3 regions of the Arthrobacter sp. P1_B4 genome follow, and region 3 is predicted to be linked to each of the others. Evidence: riboswitches for the same ligand, from Rfam matches in the RefSeq annotation. Region 3 holds a riboswitch; each other region holds the start of a gene.

Region 1 (6,946 bases), on a different contig from region 3:
GGCAGGCCATCAGCTCGACCCATTCGCGGCCGATCTTTCGGTGCTTGGGGTTGTTGTAGGAGGGCTCGATCAGGTTCTGCGATCCGGTGAAGGCGATCTCGCCGTCGATCACCATGATCTTGCGGTGGTTGCGCAGGTCCGGTCGGCGCCACTGCCCCTGCAGCGGGCTGAGCGGCAGCATGGGCCGCCAGCGGATCTTGCTGGCCTTGAGCCGGGCGATCAGCTTGCGATAGCCCTTGATGCGAAGCGTGCCAAGGTGATCGAACAGGACACGGACCTCGACGCCGCGCTCGGCGGCCTCTTCCAGCGCGGTCAGCAGATCGTCCGTGACGTGGTCCGAGCTCATGATGTAGAACTCGGCGTTGACGAAGGACTTTGCGCCGCGGACCGCCGCGGCCATCGCCTTGATGGAGTCGGGGTAGCCGGGCAGCAGCTCCACTTGGTTACCGTCCACCATCGGCAGCGAGCCCAGCGTCTTGTTCAGTTCCGCGGCGGAAGCCACCCATTCGGGTCCGGCGTAGCGGCTTTCCAGCATCGCCAGTTCCGAGGTCCCGGCGCGCACTCGGGTATTGACCGCGTCCTGCTGCGCGCGGCGCTTGCGGGAGAGCCGGAAGTTGCCGAACAGCAGGAACAGGAGCAGGCCGATGGTCGGCACGATGAAGATGCCCAGCAGCCACGCCATCGCGGTGGTGGGCCGCCGGTTTCCGGGGATGATGCCCAGTGCCAGCACTCGGATGGCGAAGTCGATCACCGTCAAAATCAGAATCGCCCAGGACGGTAAAGTCTCCGCCAGCGGAAATGGCCACAGCACAGGCGAACCCCTCAACGTACAAGCCACGCGGAACAGTTCCGAACGGGCAGTGCCCAAATCCTATCCCGGGACCACCGAGACTAAGCTTTAGCCATGATCACTCCTGCCCCTGTTCCTGCGCCCGCGACCGTTCTGGTCTTCCTCGACCCGGCGTTCGACGGCGGCCGCGTTGCCGACGCGTCGCAGCCCCAGCTGATGGCCACGGACCTGGGCGCCACCCGGGGCGACGGCGTTTTCGAATCCCTCCTGGCCGTCGGCGGCCGGCCCCGCAAGATCCAGGCGCACCTGACCCGGCTGGCTGGCTCGGCCCGGCTTCTGGAGCTGGACATCCCCGCCGAGGATGCATGGCGACGGGCGGTGGAAACCGCCATCCGCGAGTTCCGCGGGCAGGAACCCGCCGCGGCTGCACCGGGCGGCGCGGCGCAGGACGAGGTGGTGGTGAAGCTGATTGTCACCCGCGGGCCGGAGGGCGCGGCTGCCCCCACGTGCTGGGTCCAGGCCTCCGCCCCGGCCGCCGCGGGACGGCGGCAGCGCGAGACCGGGATCGACGTCATCCTGCTCGACCGCGGCTACGACAGTGAAGTCGGCGAGCGCGCCCCGTGGCTCCTGCTCGGCGCCAAGACCCTTTCCTACGCCGTGAACATGGCGGCGCTGCGCTACGCCCACCGGCAGGGCGCCGACGACGTCATCTTCACGTCCGCGGACGGCAGGGTGCTGGAGGGTCCGACGTCGACCGTTCTGCTGGCCCACCTGGAAACCTCGGACGACGGCGCCGGCGGAGTCCGCACCGTCCGGCGGCTCATCACGCCCCAGCTGGACAGCGGCATCCTGCCCGGCACGTCACAGGGCGCCCTGTTCACCGCCGCCAAGGCCGCCGGCTGGGAGCTGGGCTACGGCCCGCTGGAGCCGAAGGACCTGCTGGACGCCGACGCGGTCTGGCTGATCTCCAGCATCCGGCTTCTGGCCCCGGTGAACCACATCGACGGGCAGGAAATCGGCACCCCGGAACTCCGGCGCCAGCTCACTGCCGAACTCAACGCCCTCTTCGCGACCATCGAATAGGAACGCTCACCCCAGGGCGTCCGCGGGCACTGCCGGGCACCGGCGGAACGAGGCCGGGTTGAACGCCGGGAGCATGAACGTTGCGAGCACGGCGTCGAGCATTTCCGGGGCCCAGGTGCTGTTCTCCCCCAGGGTCGCGCAGACACCCAGCACCATGGGCGTTCCGTCGGTGCGGCGGCGGATCTGGACCTGGACCGGCCCGGCCAGCCCGAGCGTGCGGACGGCGGCCAGGCCCAGCTTGCGCACATCCCCGGCCTGGTTCGCCGGCACCCTGCGGCTGACCTCGTCGCTGCCGGCGCGTCCATACGGAGTCCTGGTCTTCTCGAGGACCACCGCCACCGGCGCCATCGCGTTGCGTGCCGGGGTGCCGAACACCAGGCACACATAGTCGGCACCCGGGATAAATTCCTGGACCAGTTGCCCCGCCGGCATGTTCTTCCAGCTAACGGAGCCGGTTCCGGCCAGCAGGTGGACACCATGGGAGCCTTTGAAGACCCGAGGCTTGACCACCACGGGGCCGCTGAGGCCGGCGAGGGATGCCGGCGCGGCGGCGAGGTCGCCCGGAACCGCGAACCGGGGCACCGGGATGCCGGCGGCTTGCAGCGCCCAGGTGGTGAACAGGTGGTCGTTGGCGAGGGCCACCGCGGCGGGGTCGGCCACGATGATCCGCACGTCCTGGGCGAATCCGGCGCGGGCCGCGGCCAGGACCGGGAGCTCCACGGTGAGGGTCGGAATGATGACGTTGATGGCTTCGCGGTCCACCACCCGGCGCAGGTCCAGGACCATGTCCGGGTTCGTCGCCGGCAGGAGCCTGACCGCGGCGGCGGGAGCCTCCCCGGCCTGGCGGGTGTCGGCGCGGGCGTCGGAGCCGAGGTACGGGAGGCCCCGGGCTTCGAGCTGGGCCGCGACGGCCCGTCCGGCGGCGCTTGTAATCCCGGTAACGAGTATGCGCGGGCCCACGATTGCTCCATTCCGCCGTCACCGGCCGGACCGCGGCTGCGGCTCCGACCGTTCCAGCCACCGATTCCCAGACAGCTTGTTGATGGACAGGCGAGTCGATTCCGGGACTGCTCGATTCACACATTGCTCGAATCACCTGCAGCTCCGGCCGACTCGTCGGACCTAATCCCCCCAGTAGACGGCGAAACGTCCCGGCAGACACGAGTGGGCTGTACCCGAAACTGGAGCCCGCCACTACTCGCCCGGGCCGCGGTCCGGTTACGGAACATGACGACGGCGGCGGTGCGGGCCGGCGTCGCAGGTGTTACGTTTTTGGGGAGTAATGAGAACCGGTGCCAAGCCCTGACTGGCCGGTCGGCAACCCTCCCTTTCGCGGCGGGGTGCCTCAGGTGAATACTCGGCATTCGAGAATTCGAGCTGCAAGCGTGAAAGAGGAGATCCGTCGTGCCCGAGACGTCAATACCCACAACAGCCACACCCGGTTCAGCACCCGGCGCGGAGAGGCTGGCTTACCGCCTGTTCACCGGCGCGGATGACCGCGCCTTTTGCGAGCGGGTGTCAGCCGCCCTGGCCGAGGGCTACGTGCTGCATGGAAGCCCCGCCGCCAGCTTCAACGGAAGCACCGTGATCGTGGCGCAGGCGCTGGTCCTGCCGGCCGCGATTGCCAGTGCGGACGCCGCCGTGGCCAATGCGGTTGATGAGCTCGACGCCGACGAATTTGGCGCCGACGGAGCCTTCGCGGGCCACGCATGAGCTACGCCGGAGACCTCAGCCCGCAGGAGGCGTGGGCCAAGCTGGAGGCCGGAGCCATCCTGGTGGATGTCCGGACCGAAGGCGAATGGGCCCACATCGGCATCCCGGACACCGCGGCCGCGGGCGAGAGCCGCAACGATCCGCTCTTCATCCAGTGGAACCTTGCCGGCGGCACGCCGAACCCGCACTTCGTGGAACAGCTAAGGCAGCAGGCGCCGGCGGACACCGCCGTCGAACTGGTGTTCCTTTGCCGTTCCGGTGCCCGGTCGATCGGCGCCGCGACGGCCGCGACGGCCGCCGGCTACACCTCGTACAACGTCCTTGAGGGCTTCGAAGGCGAGACCGACCGCTTTGGCGAACGCACCGTCAATGGCTGGAAGAACCGCGGCCTGCCCACCAACCTCGGAAAGATCTAAGTGACTTTCAATCCCGACGCCGCCGGCTGGGCGGCCGACACCCAGGCTGTCCGTGGCGGCCTTGACCGCACCGGCTTCCAGGAGACCACCGAGCCGATCTTCCTCAACTCAGGATTCGTCTACGAGTCCGCGGCCGCCGCCGAGCGCGCCTTCACCGGGGAGGACGAGCGCTTCGTCTACTCCCGCTACGGCAACCCCTCCGTCGCCACCTTCCAGGAGCGGCTGCGGCTGCTCGAGGGAACGGAGGCGTGTTTCGCGACGGCGTCCGGCATGTCCGCCGTCTTCACCGCCCTGGGCGCGCTGCTGGCGGCCGGCGACCGGGTGGTCGCGGCCCGCTCGCTGTTTGGCTCGTGCTTCGTGATCCTCAACGAAATCCTGCCGCGCTGGGGTGTCGAGACGGTCTTTGTAGACGGTCCGGACCTGGAGCAGTGGCAGTCCGCGCTGTCCGTGCCGACCACCGCGGTGTTCTTCGAGTCGCCGTCGAACCCGATGCAGGAAATCGTGGACATCGCCGCCGTGAGCAAACTGGCGCACGCGGCCGGCGCCACGGTGGTGGTTGACAACGTCTTCGCCACCCCGCTGCTCCAGCGCTGCGGCGACCTCGGCGCGGACGTGGTGGTCTACTCCGGCACCAAGCACATCGACGGCCAGGGCCGCGTCCTGGGCGGAGCCATCCTGGGCACCAAGGAATTCATCGACGGGCCCGTCAAGCAGCTCATGCGGCACACCGGTCCGGCGCTTTCGGCGTTCAACGCCTGGGTGCTCACCAAGGGCCTGGAGACCATGGCCCTGCGCGTCAACCATTCCTCGGCCTCCGCGCTGTGGCTGGCCGAATGGCTCGAGGGACAGCCTGCGGTCGGCTGGGTAAAGTACCCGCTGCTGCCGTCTCACCCGCAGTACCCGCTCGCAGTGCAGCAGATGAAGGCCGGCGGGACCGTGCTCACCCTGGAACTGCAGCCCTCCCCCGGGCGCACGGCGAAGCAGGCCGCGTTCGCACTCCTGGACGCGCTGCGGATCATCGACATCTCCAACAACCTGGGCGATGCCAAGACGCTTATCACGCACCCGGCCACCACCACGCACCGCGCGATGGGCCCGGAAGGCCGCGCGGCGATCGGGCTCAGCGACGGCGTGGTCCGGCTTTCGGTGGGGCTGGAGGACGTCGAGGACCTGATCCGCGACCTCGGCCAGGCGCTCAAGCAGGTCTAGGCACTCAAGCAGGTCCAGGCCCTCAAGCAGGTCCAGGCCCTCAAGCAGGTCCAGGCCCTCAAGCAGGTCCAGGCCCTTAAGCAGGTCCGGGGCCATGGCCGCTCAGGCCCAGGCCGCCTTGAGCGCCCGCCAGGCGTCGTCGTCGAGCATGCTGGATGGTGTGACGGCGACGGCGGCCGCCCCGCCGGAGACAGACGCCTCCAGCCCGGCCGCCAGGTCCGCGGCGGAGATGCGCCCGTCCTTGGCCCACATCCCGACCGAGATGGCGAACTTCCCGGACCGCTTCGCCATGGCCGCGGCCAGCTCGGCGGAGTAGGCCGGAGCGGCGTCGTTGAGCCCGAAGTAGTCCCACAAGACCAGCCGGTCAGCGGCTGCGGCCAGCAGCCCGTAGTCATGGCCGCTCTCCGGCCGGTCGGCGGCGGGATCGTGCCACGGCGCCCGGACGTCCATGTCGAGCGTGGCGCCGTTCGCGTGCGCGGCCGCCGCCGCCTTGGCCACGATGGCTGCCACCGCCTTCGACCGCCAGGCCCCGAGGCTGGGGTGTTCGACGTCGATGGCCCCGTTCGCGAGCCGCGGCCAGTCCGTCCCGCCGCTGGCCAGCCGGTAGGAGTCGCGGTCGTCGCCGCCGTAGGTGTTGTTATCGAACATCAGTTCCGTCAAGGCCACGGCGTCAGGCTGGTACCGCCTGGTCACCTCGGCCACGAAGGCGACCAGCCGCTCCCCGACGGGTCCCGTCGTGAGTGCGCTGACGCTGGCGAACTCCGTGGAGCGGGTGCCGTCGAAGTTGATGCCGGCCAGGCCCGGGTTGGTGCGGATCCAGCCGGGGATCAGCAGGTCGATGGTCAGCGTGATCCTGCGTTTCCTGCCATCACCGCCGGTCCCCAGCGCCTTGACCGCTTCGGCGACGTGGTCACGGCCCGGGACGGCCTCCACCTCGGGGTGGGCGTCCCAAGGGAACGCCGTCCAGTCCAGCCGCCCCACGCTGATGGTGACGCTGTTGGCGTTGACCTCATCGAGCCGTCTGGCCAGTCCCGGCAGCGTCGAGGCGGCGTCGACCACAGTTTCGTAGCCGACGCCGACAGTGCGCTCCGCGGCGGGCGCCGTGGGTCCCTGCGGCCCGCCGCACCCAGTGGCGGCAAGCGCCAGCACCGACAGGAGCGCAAGGGCAGGGAAGGCAGCCGGTCCGCGTTTCAAACGCTGACGTCCGGGCGCACCGCCGGGGCGGTGACGCTGACCACCCCGGTCCGCGTCAGCTTGTTCCAGTGCGCCTCCTTGCCGCGGAGTTCCTGCACCAGCGCGGCCACCATGGTCAGGCTCGTAAACACGGAATAGAGGGGGATGAGCGGGAGCGCCCAGGCGTGCCGCAGGTCCTTCCACGCCCTGTTCATGGCCAGGGCAAACACCGTGAGCAGCAACGTGATGAACAGCCCCACCCAGCCAAGGATTGCCCAGACATCCGCGCCGAACGGACTGCGGCCCAACGCCGTGAGGAAGACCAGATCCACGAGTACCAGGATCTGGAGCACCGGGAGCACCACCATGGTGATGGTGTTGAACAACAGGTACGCGCCGAACTGTCCGTGCCGGAGGTTGCCGATCATGCGCTTGTGCACACCCATGGTCTGCAGCAGCCCGCGGGCCCAGCGGACGCGCTGGCGCCAGAGCGCCCGGACCGTTGACGGCGACTCGGCATAGACCAGCGCCCGCGGGGCGAAGACCACCCGGTAGCCTGCCT
Region 2 (6,946 bases), on a different contig from region 3:
TCGAATTCGCCGTTGGCCACGGCCAGGTTGGGCTGGATGATGTCCGTGACGTACGTGGGCTCCAGAGTCCAGCCCTGGGCCGCGAGCAGTTTCTGGGCCAGCTTGGTCGGTTCCTGGTACGGGGCGGACTCGGTGACGATAATCTTGATCGTCTTGCCGCCGCTGGCGCCGGCACCGCCGGGGTTGGTGAGGCCGCAGCCGGTCAGTGCCGCGGCGGAGACTGCGCCGGCGCCGGCGAGGGCATATTTGAGGAAATTTCTACGCTGCATGGTCTTGGTCCTTTGTGGTGATTCGCGCTGAGCTATGACTGGGCGGTAACGCTGGCGGGCTGGTTTTCGGCCGCCGCGGAGAATTCGGTGAAGGCTCCCCGGAAGGCCGCGGCGGGGTGGCGTCCGTTGAGCCGCGGCCCGGCGCCGAAGAGCTTCTCGCGCAGGGTTCCCGGCGCGTAGCCCGTCTGGACGAGGCCTCGGCTGCGCAGTTCCGGCAGCACCCCGTCGATGAAGTCGGTGTAGGAGCCGGGGATGGTCTGGTTGATGATGTTGATGCCGTCGATTCCGGCGTCCTGCCACTGCTCGAGACGGTCGGCAATCTGGTCCGGCGTTCCCACCACCCGGTTGGCCCGGCTGCGGTAGAGCGCAATGTCGCGGAGGGTGGGGTTGCCGCCGCGGACGGAGGCGCGGATGGCCGTGAGATGTCCCTGGCTGCCTTCCGTTTCAAGGTCCCCGAGCGGGGTGTCCAGCGGCAGGCCGCCGAGGTCGACGCCGAACCCGCCGCCCACGTGGGCCAGCAGGGCCTCAATGTCCAGGCTGTCCTCGAGCTCATCGGCCTTGCGGTGCGCCTCGGCTTCGGTGCCGCCCACCACGAAGTGCATGCCCTGGAGGAACTTCACGTCATCCGGATGGCGGCCGGCGGCAACGGCCTGTTCCCGGACTGCCGCGGTGTACTTCGCGGCCACCTCGGTGCTCGGCGCGAGGGTGAAGGTGGCCTCGGCGTTGGCGGCGCAGAACTGCTGGCCGCGGCCGGAGCTCCCGGCCTGGAAAAGCACCGGGGTGCGTTGCGGCGAAGGGGCCGCGAGGTGGGGTCCGTCGATCGAGTACCGGGGTCCGCGGTGGTAGATCTTGCTGACTTTCTCCGGGTCCGCGTGGACTCCGGTCGCCTTGTCCCGGAGCAGCGCGTCGTCCTCCCAGGATCCTTCCCACAATTTGTAGGCGGCCTCGACGTATTCGTCCGCCCAGTCGTAGCGTTCGTCATGCCTGGTCAGCTCGGTGGCGTTGAAGTTCCGGTGCGCGTTTTCCAGCACGCTGGTGACGATGTTCCAGGCCACCCGGCCGTCGCTGATGTGATCCAGGGTGGACATCTGCCGGGCGAACTGGAACGGGTGGCTCTGAATCACCGACGACGTCGCGGCCAGTCCGATCTCCCGCGTTCCGGTCGCGAGCGCGGAGAGCAGGATAAGGGGGTCGTTGGACGGCACCTGCAGGCCCTTTTTCAGCAGCGATGCCCACCCGCCGTCGTAGTCGCCGTAGAGACCGACGACGTCGGCGAAGAAGATCGCGTCAAACTTGGCGTCTTCGAGCTGGCGGGCCAGGTCGATCCAGAGCTGGAGTTCGTTGAACCGGTGCTGCTGGGCTTCCGGGCGCCGCCACTGGCCGCCCATGATGTGGCTGGACGTGTTCATCACGAAGGCGCTGATCAGCAGGCGGGGGCGGGGTCCGTCGAAACGGGTACTGGGTGTTGAAGTCATGGGGTGCTTTCCGCTGTGGGAGGTGGGACGATGGTGCTGCCGGCGCTCAGAGGCGCTTGTCCAGGCGCCGGGCAACATAGGATCCGCCCAGCTGAACGATGGTGACCAGCAGGATCATCAGGACTATGGCGGTGATCATGAGCGGTGTCTCGTAGCGGTAATAGCCGTACCGGATGGCGAAGTCGCCGATTCCGCCGCCGCCCACCAGGCCGGCCATCGCCGAGTAGGAGATGAAGCTGACGGTCATGATGGTGATGGAGCTGACGAGTCCGGGCTTCGCCTCCACAATCAGGACGTCCCGGACGATCTGGGACCGGCTGGCGCCCATGGACCGTGCCGCTTCGACCACTCCGCCGCCGAGCTGGCTCAGGTTCTGTTCCACGAAGCGGGCGAAATACGGAATGGCGTTGAGGGTCAGCGGGACAATGACGGCGGCCGTGCCGATGGTCGTGCCGACAATGAACCTAGTCACGGGAATGATTGCGATCAGCAGGATCAGGAACGGGAACGAGCGGAGCAGGTTGACCAGCCCGTCCAGGACCCGGTGCAGCTTTGGCCTGTGCTTGAGCCCGTTGGGACCGATGGTGTAGAGCAGGACACCCAGCGGTGTCCCGAGCAGCACCGCCAGCGGGATGGCCACCAGCAGCATGGTGAGGGTCTGCCCCATGGCGACGCCGATTTCGGGCAGGACTTCCAGGATGCGGTCAAACATTGATCAGGCCCTCCGACGCGGCTGTGGTGTGGGCGCCCCTCCCGGAGCGGTCCAGCTGGATCTCATCGGAGACCAGGTAGCGGCCGATCGACGTCGCCGGGTGGAAGCCGGGGCGTTGGAGTTCGGCGAGGTCGAACTGCTCCACGACCCGGCCTTCTTCCATGACCGCGACGTTGTCCGCGATGGCCTTGATGACATTCATCTCGTGGGTGACCACCACGATTGTGATGCCGAATTCGGCGTTGACGTCGGCCAGGTACTGCAGGACCGATGACGTCGTCCGGGGATCCACGGCCGACGTCGGCTCGTCGCAGAGCAGCACTTTGGGCCCGGTGGCGAGGGCGCGGGCGATCGCCACCCGCTGTTTCTGGCCCCCGGAGAGTTTGGCCGGATACGTTCCCGCTTTGTCGGCGAGGTCCACGATTTCCAGGGTTTCGGCGGCCCGCCGCCGGCGTTCCGCCTTCCCCACGCCGGCGAACTTCAGGGACAGCTCCACATTTTCCTGGGCTGTGAGGTTGTTGAGGAGATTGAAGTGCTGGAAAATCATGCCGATGTCGTGCCGCTTGGTCCGCAGCTCGGCGTCGGACAGGGTCACCAGGTCCACGCCGTCCACCAGGACGCGGCCCGACGTCGGGCGCTCGAGGAGGTTGATGTTGCGCAGCAGCGTGGATTTGCCGGCGCCGGAGAACCCGATGATGCCCTGGATGGTGCCCCGCCTGATGTGCAGGCTGACGTCATCGACGGCCGTGAAAGGTCCCGCGGCCGAGGCGAATGACGTGCTGACGTTCTGGATCTCGATCACAGGCCCCCACCTGCTCGGGGCCGCGGCGCTGCCGCTGTCTGCGTGTTCATGATTTCCTCCGGGCTCGCCCGAGGAAAGCCCTGGGTCCTGGCTTCCGGGCAGCGCTGAGCGAAGCCGGGGAGCCTCAGAACACAGTGGTTCTCCATCGGTCCTGGCGGTAGCACCGTCCTCAAAGGAGGGGGTTGCTGCGGCGTCACGGAGCCAGATCTCTCAGCCGCTCGGGATGGTTACGAGTCCATCTCACACGGCATGAGGCCGGATACGGAAAAAGCCGGTCACATTTTGTAACCGACTCTTCCCGATCTGTTGATCGTCATTCCCGGGCCGTCAGATGCCCACGCGCCAGCCTTCGCGGGCGGGGCACGCGTTCACGACGACGTCCAGCCCGGCGGCCTTCGCGCGGTCCGTCGCGGCGTCATCGAAGACGCCCAGCTGCAGCCAGACGGCCTTGGCACCTACCGCGATGGCCTCGTCTATGACTGCGCCCACCCTGTGGGAGTTGACGAAGCAGTCCACGACGTCGATCGGGTGCTTCTCCGCCGGGATGTCAGTCAGGGAACGGTACCCCTTCTCGCCGTGGACGTCGTCGCCGGGCAGGTTGACCGGGATGATTTCCATGCCCATCCGGTCCCGGACATAGAGGGAGACCTCATACGCCGAGCGCCATTCGTTGGTGGTGAGGCCGACCACCGCCCACGTGCCTTTGGTTCGCATGAGGCGGTCAATGACTGCCGGATCGTTAACATGGGCCATGCATCAACCATACTCCTGCGACCTTTCCGGACAATTGTCGAATAAATGAATGATTTGGGCCGGACGCATGCCGGGTGAACGAATATTACGGCGCTCCCGCACGCCGATTTTGCGGAATCGTGCATCTGAAGTTCTAGTAGGTAGTGACCATCCCGAGCGGCCGAGAGACCTGGATCGATGACGCCGCAGCAACCCCCCGGTGACGTGAGACGACCATTCCCACGCAACCGCTCCGCCCTCCTTCGGTGATATTCGAGGGCGCCGGAGCAACCAAGGGGTGCTACTGCCAGGACCGATGGAGTGCAGCAATGACCCCTGAGAATTCTTCCGCTCTGCCCACCTTTGCCCGGACTGCGTCCGAGGCATTCCCACAAACCACTTCGGACGCGACGGCGAACGAAGCAGGGCTGCGTGACGCGCCCGGCTCCTCTCGCGGCTCTTCGGGATGGTCCCTGAACGAGCCCACGGACGGCGCAGTGCACGGCGTCCCCGCCGACGGGCCGGCGCGTCACCGCAGCACCACCTCCGGAGACCACCCTCCCCGGCACGGCGCCGCCGCGACCGCGGGTACTGTCCAGGCAGAGACGGTTGCGTTCTGGGAAACCCAGGCTCTCCGCCTCGACTGGGCGGACCTGCCTGGCGGCGCAACGGAGCAAACCAAGCCCTGGCACACCGCGCACCGCCGGGTCCCTGCCGACGTCGTGGCCGGCACCGGACCGCAGATCACCTGGTTCGAAGGGGGCAGGCTCAATGTCGCCTACAACTGCGTCGACCGCCACGTAGCGGCGGGGCGTGGAGACAAGGTGGCCCTGCACTTTGAGGGCGAGCCCGGCGACCGCCGCGCCGTCACCTACGCCGAACTCCAGCGCGAGGTTTCCAAAGCCGCCAATGCCCTCCTGGATCTCGGTATCACCAAGGGCGACCGGGTGGTCATCTACCTCCCCGTCATCCCCGAAACCGTGATCATCACCCTCGCAGTGGCCCGGATCGGCGCGATCCATTCCTTGGTCTTCGGCGGGTTCTCCGCCGAGGCCCTGAAGTTCCGGGTGGAGGACACCGGCGCCAAGCTCCTGGTCACCACCGACGGCCAGTTCCGCCGCGGCACCGCCGTGCCGGTCAAGGACAACGCGGACGCCGCCGTCGCCGGCGACAACGCCATCGAACACGTCCTGGTGGTCAACCGGACCACTCCCGCGGACGAGCTGGACACCGTCCCGATGACCGCCGGCCGCGACGTGTGGTGGCACGACGCCGTCGGGCGGGCCTCCGAAACTCACGAAGCCGAGGCGTTCGACGCCGAGACGCCGCTGTTCATCATGTACACCTCCGGCACCACCGGCAAGCCCAAGGGCCTGGTCCACACCTCCGGCGGGTACCTCACACAGGCGTCATGGAGCTTCGAGCACCTGTTCAGCAACCCCGACCCTGCGCTGCGGGAGAAGGACGTGCACTGGTGCACGGCCGACCTCGCCTGGGTCACCGCGCACACCTACGAGCTCTACGGCCCGCTCTCCAACGGCGCCACGCAGGTCATCTTCGAGGGCACGCCCAACACCCCGCACCCGGGCCGGCACTTTGAGATCATCGAACGGTACGGGGTCACGCAGTATTACACCGCGCCCACCCTGGTCCGCTCCCTCATGGGCTGGTTCCCGGACGGCGTCCCGGACACGTACGACCTCTCCTCCATCCGTCTCCTCGGCACGGTGGGCGAGGCCATCAACCCCGAGGCCTGGCGCTGGTTCCGGACCAATATCGGCGCCGGCACCGCCCCCGTGGTGGACACGTGGTGGCAGTCCGAAACCGGCGCCACCATCCTCTCCCCGGCACCGACGGACGCCGCGTTCAAGCCCGGCTGCGCGGCCCGCCCGCTGCCCGGCGTCAGCACGCGCATCGTGGACGACGCCGGCAATACGGTGCCGCCCGGCGTCCAGGGTTTCATCGTGGTGGACTCCCCCGGCCCGGCGATCGCCCGGACGGTCTGGGGCAACCCGCGCCGCTACTTCGATTCGTACTGGCGCCAATACGCCGAGCAGGGCTGGTTCCTCGCCGGTGACGGCGCCAAGTATGACGACGACGGCGACATCTGGATCCTCGGGCGGGTGGACGACACCCTCAACGTCTCCGGACACCTGCTCTCCACCATCGAGGTCGAATCGGCGCTCGTCACCCACCCGGACGTGGTGGAGGCCGGCGTCTGCCCGGTCGCGGACCCGAAGACCGGCCACGCGATCGTCGCGTTCGTGGTGCTGAAGGATTCGGCGGCCACCCCCGACATCCAGGGTGTGCTGAAGGCGCACGTCGCGAAGCAGATCGGGCCGATCGCCAAGCCGCGGGACGTCGTCGTCGTTCCCGACGTGCCGAAAACCCGCAGCGGCAAGATCATGCGCCGGCTGCTGACCCAGCTGTTCGAAGGCACAACGCTCGGCGACACCACCTCGCTGCAGAACGAACCATCCATCGCGGGCATCCAGGATGTGCTGCGCGACCGCGCCGCGGAATTCCTGGCAACAGCAAGCCCCACCCGGAAGTAAAGGAACACCCATGACTGAGATCAGCAACGTCGCCCGTCTTTCCGAACCGCTCAAGTTCGCCTACTGGGTCCCCAACGTCTCCGGCGGCCTGGTGGTGTCCACCATCGAACAGCGCACCGGCTGGGACTTCGATTACAACAAGAAGCTGGCCAGGATCGCGGAGAACTCCGGCTTCGAATACGCCCTGACCCAGACCCGGTACGCCGCCTCCTACGGCGCGGACAAGCAGCACGAGGCCACCTCGTTCAGCCTGGCGCTGCTGGCCGCCACCGAGCGCCTCAAGGTGATCTCCGCCGTCCATCCGGGCATGTGGCACCCCGGCGTGCTGGCGAAGTACATCATCACCGCGGACCACATCTCCAACGGCCGCGCCGCCGTAAACATCGTCTCCGGCTGGCTCA
Region 3 (6,946 bases):
CGGCGACGGCCTCGGCGATGCTGCCGGCGGCCTTGACTCCCCCGGCCTCGGCTGCGGCAACGGCTGCGCTGTTGAGGTCGAAGCCACGGACTTCGTGTCCGGCGTTCGAGAGGTTGACGGACATAGATCCGCCCATGTTTCCGAGTCCGATCCAGGCGATGACTGCCATGGCTTAAGCTCCTTTGCTTGATGTGCTGCCGGGCGCCTCGACGCGCTCCGGCGTGAAAGCCGAAACTCCGGCGCCCCAGTGTCCACCATCACACCCTGTTAGAGTGCAATCAAGGTAAAAAATCACAGATGCCATGTGCACAGATGCACAATCATGGCCCTGGCTCCGCCACACTCGCTGCAAAGGGGACAAGATTGGACTTGCGCCGGCTTCCGAGCCCCGACGACCTGCTGATCCTGCTGACCGTGGCACGGCTGGGCCGGTTCAACGCCGTGGCCGAGACGCTCGGCACCACCCACACCACCATTTCCCGCCGCGTCCTGGCCCTCGACAAACAGCTCGGCGGCCGGACGCTCGAACGCAGCCCGCACGGCTGGGAGCTGACCGAACTCGGCAGCCAGGCGGTCGCGGCGGCGGAAGCCATCGAGGGCACTCTCGGTGCCCTCTCCAGCAGCATTGCCCGCTCCGGCGACGTGGTCTCCGGCTTGGTCCGGATCAGCACCCCGGACGGCTTCGGCGCCGAATTCCTGGCCCCGGCCCTCGTCCGGCTGCAGCGGGCGAATCCGTTGCTCAACGTCGAACTGCTCAGCGCCACCCGCAAGGTGAGCCAAAACCGCTCCGGCGTGGACCTGGAAGTGGTGGTGGGCAACATGGACACCACCACCGCCCGCGCGATCTTCCTGAGCAACTATTTCCTCAGGCTGTACGCCAGTCCCGGCTATGCGCAGGAGCACGGGCTTCCGGCAACGCTCGACGACGTCCGGCAGCACGGCTTTGTCTCCTACGTGGAATCGGCGCTCCAGGTCGCGGAGCTGGGCCACCGTTCAACGCAGCTGCCGGTGCCGCGGTCCAGCTTCCAGGCCACAAGCGTCTTCGCCCAGCTGGAGGCCGTCCGGCGGGGCGCCGGGATAGGCCTGCTCCCCAATTTCCTCGTGGCGGGCCGGCCGGAATTTCTGCCCGTCCTGCCGGACGACTTCCAGCGCCAGCTGCCCATCTGGGCTGTGGCCCGGCCCGAGGCGCTGCGTTCGGCCCCGGTCCGTGCCGTGCTGGAGGCGATCCGGACCGAGATTGCCGACCGCCAGGCGGTCCTGGCAGGCTGAGCGGTCCTGGCGGCTGAGCAGTCCTGGCAGGCTGAGCCAGCTTCCAAACGCCAACAGCCCGAGCCCCGCAGTGCGGGACCCGGGCTGTTGCCGTGCTAATTCGTTGTTACTTCTTGCTGGCGGCGAGGAGGTCAGCGGTGCCCTGGGCGTCGGCGGCGTCGACGTCGCGGAGCGAGATGCCGCGGGTTTCCTTAAGGAAGAACACCGCAACCAAGGTGACTACACAGGCGCCGAGGAGGTAGATGGCGACCGGGACCGAGGACTTGTACTGGCCCAGGAGCGCGACGGCGATGATCGGAGCCAGCGAACCGGCCACAATCGAGGTGACCTGGTAGCCCAGCGAGACGCCGGAGTAGCGCATCCGGGTCGGGAACATTTCGGCCATGAGCGCCGGCTGGCCGGCGTACATCAGGGAGTGGAACAGCAGGCCGATGGTGATCGCAGCGAGGATGACGAGGTCGTTCTTGGTGTCCATCATCGGGAACGCGAAGAATCCCCACGTTCCGCCGAGGATGGCGCCGGCCATGTAGACCGGCTTGCGGCCGACGTTGTCCGAGAGCCTGCCGACCATCGGGATCACGGCGAAGTGGACGATGTGCGCCACAAGCAGCAGCAGCAGGATCCGCGAGGTGTCCGTCTGGACGATGACCTTCAGGTAAGTGATCGAGAAGGTGACCACAAGGTAGTAGAGGATGTTCTCGGCGAAGCGCAGACCCATGGCGGTGAAGACGCCGCGCGGGTAGCGGCGGAAGACCTCGGCCACGCCGTAGCCCTTGTGGCCGGCCTCGACCTCCTTGCGGGCCTCCAGGAAGATGGGGGCGTCCTGGACCTTGGTGCGGATGTAGTAGCCGACCAGCACGATCACGGCGGAGAGCCAGAAGGCTACGCGCCAGCCCCAGCTGAGGAAGTCGGCGGAGGACAACGTGGCGGAAAGGGTGAACAGGACAGCTGTGGCCAGGAGGTTGCCCATCGGAACCGCCGACTGCGGCCAGCTTGCCCAGAATCCGCGGGACTTGCTCGGGCTGTGTTCGGCGACGAGAAGGACTGCGCCGCCCCATTCACCGCCAACGGCGAAGCCCTGGGCGAAGCGCAGGAAGACCAGCAGGGCCGGGGCCCAGTAGCCGATCTGCGCGAAGGTGGGCAGGCAGCCCATGGCGAAGGTGGCAACGCCGACAAGGATGATGCTCAGCTGGAGCAACTGCTTGCGGCCGAACTTGTCGCCGAAGTGGCCGAAGACGATGCCGCCGATCGGGCGGGCAATGAAGCCGACCGCGTAGGTGAGGAAAGCGGCGAGGATGCCATCCAGTTCCGAACCGGTGTTCGGGAAGAACAGCTTGCCGAACACAAGGGTGGCGGCGGAGGCGTAGAGGAAAAACTCGTACCACTCAACCACGGTGCCGGCCATGGAGGCCGCCACCACCTTCTTCAGGCCGGACGTTTTGACGTCGGTTTCTTCAGCGCGCCTTGCGGKGTTTTCCGTACTCATCGTGACTCCTTCGGCGTCTCCATCGACACCCTGTGGACCATTGGACTGAGGACGCTTGTGATTTAGGGCACAGGGCGTCATTCCCCATGAGTATGGACGCTCCGGCCCTCAGCCTCAACGGCCATTAGTGCAGAGCGCATCTGCAAAAATGCACAAGCGGGCCGGCCTAGTGGCTGAAGAAGGTCTCCCGGAGCTGCCCGCTGAGCTGGCCGATTTCGGTCAGGAAGCCGTCGTGGCCGATTGGCGCTTGAATGATATGCAGTTCCGGGCCGCCCGGCAGGGCCTCTGCCAGTTGACGGGACTGGGCCGGGAAATACAGGCGGTCCGAGTCCACGGCCGCCACCAGGAATTCTGCGGTGGCCGGGGCCAGTGCCTCCCCGAGACCTCCGCGCCCCCGGCAGACATCGTGGCTCATGAGGGCTTCGGTGATCGCGATGTAGCTGTTCGCGTCGAAACGCCGGGCCAGTTTGCTGCCCTGGTGGTCCAGGTAGCTTTCCACCTGATAGCGCCCGCGTCCGGCCAGCGATCCGGCTTCCAGGGGCGTCTCGGACTCTTGGGCGTTGCGGCCAAACCGGCCGTCCAGTTCGGCCGCTGAGCGGTAGGTGATGTGCGCGATGCGGCGGGCGAGGGCGAGCCCCGACTCGGGTTCCGGGCCGCCGTAGTAGTCCCCGCCCCTGAAGTGGGGGTCCTGGCGGATGGCCAGCGTCTGTGCCTGCGCGAAGGCAATCTGTTCGGCAGTGCTGCTGGCGCCGACGGAAATCACGGCGCAGCGCCGGACCCGGCCGGGAAACGTGACGGCCCATTCAAGGGCCCGCGCGCCGCCGAGCGAGCCGCCCAGCACCGCGTACCAGCTGCCGATGCCCAGGGCATCGGCCAGCCGCGCCTCGGCGGCGGCGGTGTCCCGCAGGGTGACCAGCGGGAACCGCGATCCCCAGGGGCGCCCGTCGGGGGCCGGGGTGGAAGGTCCGGTGGATCCGTAGCAGCCGCCCAGGATGTTGATCGAAACGACGAAGTACTTGTCCGTGTCCACGGGAGCCCCGGGTCCGGCGAGCTGTTCCCACCAGCCGGGCTCCCCGCTCTCGCCGCGGGTCACGTGTGTGTCGCCGGTCAGGGCGTGTTCAATGAGCACTGCGTTGGAGGCGTCCGCGTTCAGGGTCCCCCACGTCTCGTAGGCGAGCACCACATCCGGCAACGGAGTCCCGGATTCGAGCTGCAGATCACCGATCCTGACGAACTGGACGGTCCCGTCAGGGGTACGGGATGGTTTGGTTTCGGGAACACCCGTGCGGGTGACGGCAATCGTCATGTGAGGACCTATCTTCGCGCTTGCCCGCCGTCAGCTGACCGGCAGGCCAGGTCTTCACCCGGGGCACCCCGCCGCAAAAGGAGGGTTGCCGGCCAGCAAGCCGGGGCTGTCGCTGGCACTCATGACCTGGTACGAGTCTACGAAACAGGGTGCGGAAATCACGAAGATTATGACTTCCATGTGACAGCCGGACCCGTCAGCACCGCAGTTTCCCCACCTTTGACAGCCGTGACCGGCGGGTCGCGCCGAAGTGCCGGCGATTCCCGGCGTCATGCCAGCAAGGTGGGGAAATTCCGCGTGGGCTTCCGTCTAGGCGGTCTTGGCCGCGCGGAATCCGGCGTCGAGGTCCGCCAGGATGTCGTCAATATGCTCCAGTCCCACCGAAAGCCGCACCAGCCCGGGATTCACCCCGGCGATCACCTGCTGTTCGGGCGAGAGCTGGCTGTGGGTGGTCGACGCCGGATGGATCACCAGCGACCGGACATCGCCGATGTTCGCGACGTGCGAGTGCAGTTCGAGGGCATCGACGAACCGCTTGCCGGCCTCCGCTCCCCCGGCGATGTTGAACGCCACGACGGCGCCGGTCCCCTTGGGCCCGTACTTGCGGCCGCGCTCGTACCAGGGGCTGGACGGCAGCCCGGCGTAGGCGACCGATTCGACGTCGTCCCGCCCCTCCAGCCATTGCGCCACCTTCGTGGCGTTGGCCACGTGGCGCTCGACGCGCAGGCTCAGCGTTTCGATGCCCTGGGCGATGAGGAAGGCGTTGAACGGGGACACCGCGGAGCCGAGGTCGCGCAGGAGCTGGACCCGGGCCTTGAGGATGTAGGAGAGGTTCGCGCCCAGCGCGCCCTCGGCTCCGAGGTCGCGGGCGTAGACCAGGCCGTTGTAGGTCGGGTCCGGGGTGTTGAAGCCGGGGAACCGCTCCGGGTCCTTCCCGAAGTCGAAGTTGCCGGAGTCCACGATCACGCCGGCGATTGCGGCGCCGTGCCCGCCGAGGTACTTGGTCGCCGAATGGACCACGATGTCCGCGCCCCACTCGATCGGCCGGATCAGGTAGGGGGTGGAGAGCGTGTTGTCGACCACCAGCGGCACGCCGGCCTCGTGCGCCACGCGGGAGACGCCCTCGATGTCCAGGACGTCCTGGCGGGGGTTGGAGACCACTTCGCCGAAAAACAGCTTGGTGTTGGGCTGGACGGCGTCCCGCCACTGGTCCAGGTTGTCCGGGTCCGCCACGAAGGTCACGGAGATGCCGAACTTCTTCAGCGTGTGCGCGAGCAGGTTGTAGGTTCCGCCGTAGAGGCTGGGGCTGGCCACCACATGGTCCCCGGCCTCGGCGATGTTGAGGATCGCGAACGTCTCGGCGGCCTGGCCGGAGCTGAGCAGCAGCGCCGCGAGGCCTCCTTCCAGGCTGGCGACGCGCTGTTCGACGGCGTCCTGGGTCGGGTTGCCGATCCGGGTGTAGATGGGCGCGAGCTCGGCGAGCGCGAAGCGGTTCGCGGCGCTTTCGGCGCTGGGGAACACGAACGACGTCGTCTGGTAGATGGGCAGGGAACGCGCGCCGGTGGCGCTGTCCGGCTCCTGGCCGGCGTGGATCTGGCGGGTTTCAAAGGACCAGGCATTGGACATTGGTGCTCCTCGAGTCACTGGGCACAGCACCGGCCGGGGCTTTCGGCCCGAACCGGAACAGGCGCCGCGCTTGCCCTCCAGCGGGCGCCGGACGGCCAGGTCTTCACCCGGGGCACCCCACCGCGATACGAGGGTTGCCGGCCAGCAAGCCGGGGCTGTGCGCTGGCACTCATGACCTGGCTTCAGTGTAGGAATGGCGGCGGAGCCCTGGATAGCTTTGTGACGAAGATGAAGAGGGCTGCCGTGACGGAGCATCCGGGGCGCCGCGTTCGGCGCCCCGGGACGTCCCATGACGGTTAGGGGAGCCTAAGCTGAGAGGTCCATCACAAAGTGCCAAGATGATGGCATGCGCATGGATCACGTTTCTTACGCCTGTGAACACGATGGCTTGGCAGCCACCACTGAACGTATTGCGTCTGCCCTCGGCGTTGAAGCCGTGAAGGGTGGAGTGCACCCCCGTTTCGGGACACGCAACATGATTATCCCGCTCGCGGGACACAAGTACCTGGAAGTCGTGGAGGTCCTGAACCACCCGGCCTCCGACAAGGCCCCGTTCGGCCAGGCCGTCCGGGCACGCTCCGAGGCCGGCGGCGGCTGGATGGGCTGGTGCGTCGAGGTTGACGACCTGGCCCCGTTCGAGGAGCGGCTCGGCCGCGCCGCCGTCAACGGCAACCGGAAGTTTCCCGACGGCCGCGAACTGATCTGGAAGCAGATCGGCATCCTGGGGCTCATCGCCGACCCCCAAGTGCCGTACATGCTCAAGTGGGAGGGCGACCCGGAGTTGCACCCGTCCAACGCCTACGCGAGCGATGTCAAGATGTCCGCACTGACCATTGCCGGTTCGGCCGCGCGCGTCACGGAGTGGCTGGGCGAACCGGTTGAAAAGCCGCTGGAAGACGTCGCCGTGAACTGGATCGCGCCGCACGGGACTCCCGGCATCCTCTCTGTCACCTTCGAGACCGCCTCCGGAGCGGTCACGATCTAACGCTCCACCTGCCCCACGCTTCGGCCGCCATCTCTTAGGTGCCAACGTTGTCACCTAGGAGACGGCGGCCGAGATCATTTAAGGCCTGCCGATGGCGCCGGCTGTACGGGCAACGCCATCAGCCCAGGCCCACGGCCCTGCCGAACAGGCTGAACCCCACGAACGCCACAGTGTCCAGGATGGCGTGGGCGATCACCAGCGGCATCACCCGTTTGGTCCGCGTGTAGACGAGCGCGAAGACCACGCCCATCAGCGCGTTGCCGATGAACGGCCC

What was found. A riboswitch is a leader RNA that binds a small molecule or an ion and turns the genes downstream of it on or off. The one in region 3 is predicted to bind S-adenosylmethionine.
Region 1: it holds a riboswitch for S-adenosylmethionine, as region 3 does, so the genes downstream of both, AC1D1W_RS06500 (DUF1737 domain-containing protein) here and metX (homoserine O-acetyltransferase MetX) in region 3, are expected to answer to the same signal.
Region 2: it holds a riboswitch for S-adenosylmethionine, as region 3 does, so the genes downstream of both, AC1D1W_RS07485 (methionine ABC transporter ATP-binding protein) here and metX (homoserine O-acetyltransferase MetX) in region 3, are expected to answer to the same signal.

Annotation. Positions count from the first base shown of each region.
Region 1 is NZ_JBFTZW010000009.1:136,186-143,131, forward strand. It holds gene cls (cardiolipin synthase) at 1-811, opposite strand, end outside; gene AC1D1W_RS06490 (aminodeoxychorismate lyase) at 905-1,873, shown strand; gene AC1D1W_RS06495 (ATP-grasp domain-containing protein) at 1,880-2,833, opposite strand; SAM riboswitch class IV at 3,152-3,265, shown strand; gene AC1D1W_RS06500 (DUF1737 domain-containing protein) at 3,278-3,586, shown strand; gene AC1D1W_RS06505 (rhodanese-like domain-containing protein) at 3,583-4,002, shown strand; gene AC1D1W_RS06510 (O-succinylhomoserine sulfhydrylase) at 4,003-5,211, shown strand; gene AC1D1W_RS06515 (hypothetical protein) at 5,314-6,405, opposite strand; gene AC1D1W_RS06520 (glycosyltransferase family 2 protein) at 6,402-6,946, opposite strand, start outside.
Region 2 is NZ_JBFTZW010000012.1:4,526-11,471, forward strand. It holds gene AC1D1W_RS07470 (MetQ/NlpA family ABC transporter substrate-binding protein) at 1-269, opposite strand, end outside; gene AC1D1W_RS07475 (LLM class flavin-dependent oxidoreductase) at 302-1,744, opposite strand; gene AC1D1W_RS07480 (methionine ABC transporter permease) at 1,791-2,456, opposite strand; gene AC1D1W_RS07485 (methionine ABC transporter ATP-binding protein) at 2,449-3,258, opposite strand; SAM riboswitch class I at 3,398-3,488, opposite strand; gene AC1D1W_RS07490 (CoA-binding protein) at 3,586-4,011, opposite strand; gene acs (acetate--CoA ligase) at 4,320-6,545, shown strand; gene sfnG (dimethylsulfone monooxygenase SfnG) at 6,556-6,946, shown strand, end outside.
Region 3 is NZ_JBFTZW010000005.1:37,551-44,496, reverse strand. It holds gene mmsB (3-hydroxyisobutyrate dehydrogenase) at 1-169, opposite strand, end outside; gene AC1D1W_RS03995 (LysR family transcriptional regulator) at 370-1,269, shown strand; gene AC1D1W_RS03990 (MFS transporter) at 1,376-2,755, opposite strand; gene metX (homoserine O-acetyltransferase MetX) at 2,922-4,061, opposite strand; SAM riboswitch class IV at 4,073-4,188, opposite strand; gene AC1D1W_RS03980 (bifunctional o-acetylhomoserine/o-acetylserine sulfhydrylase) at 4,371-5,687, opposite strand; SAM riboswitch class IV at 5,749-5,864, opposite strand; gene AC1D1W_RS03975 (VOC family protein) at 6,034-6,672, shown strand; gene AC1D1W_RS03970 (CPBP family intramembrane glutamic endopeptidase) at 6,791-6,946, opposite strand, start outside.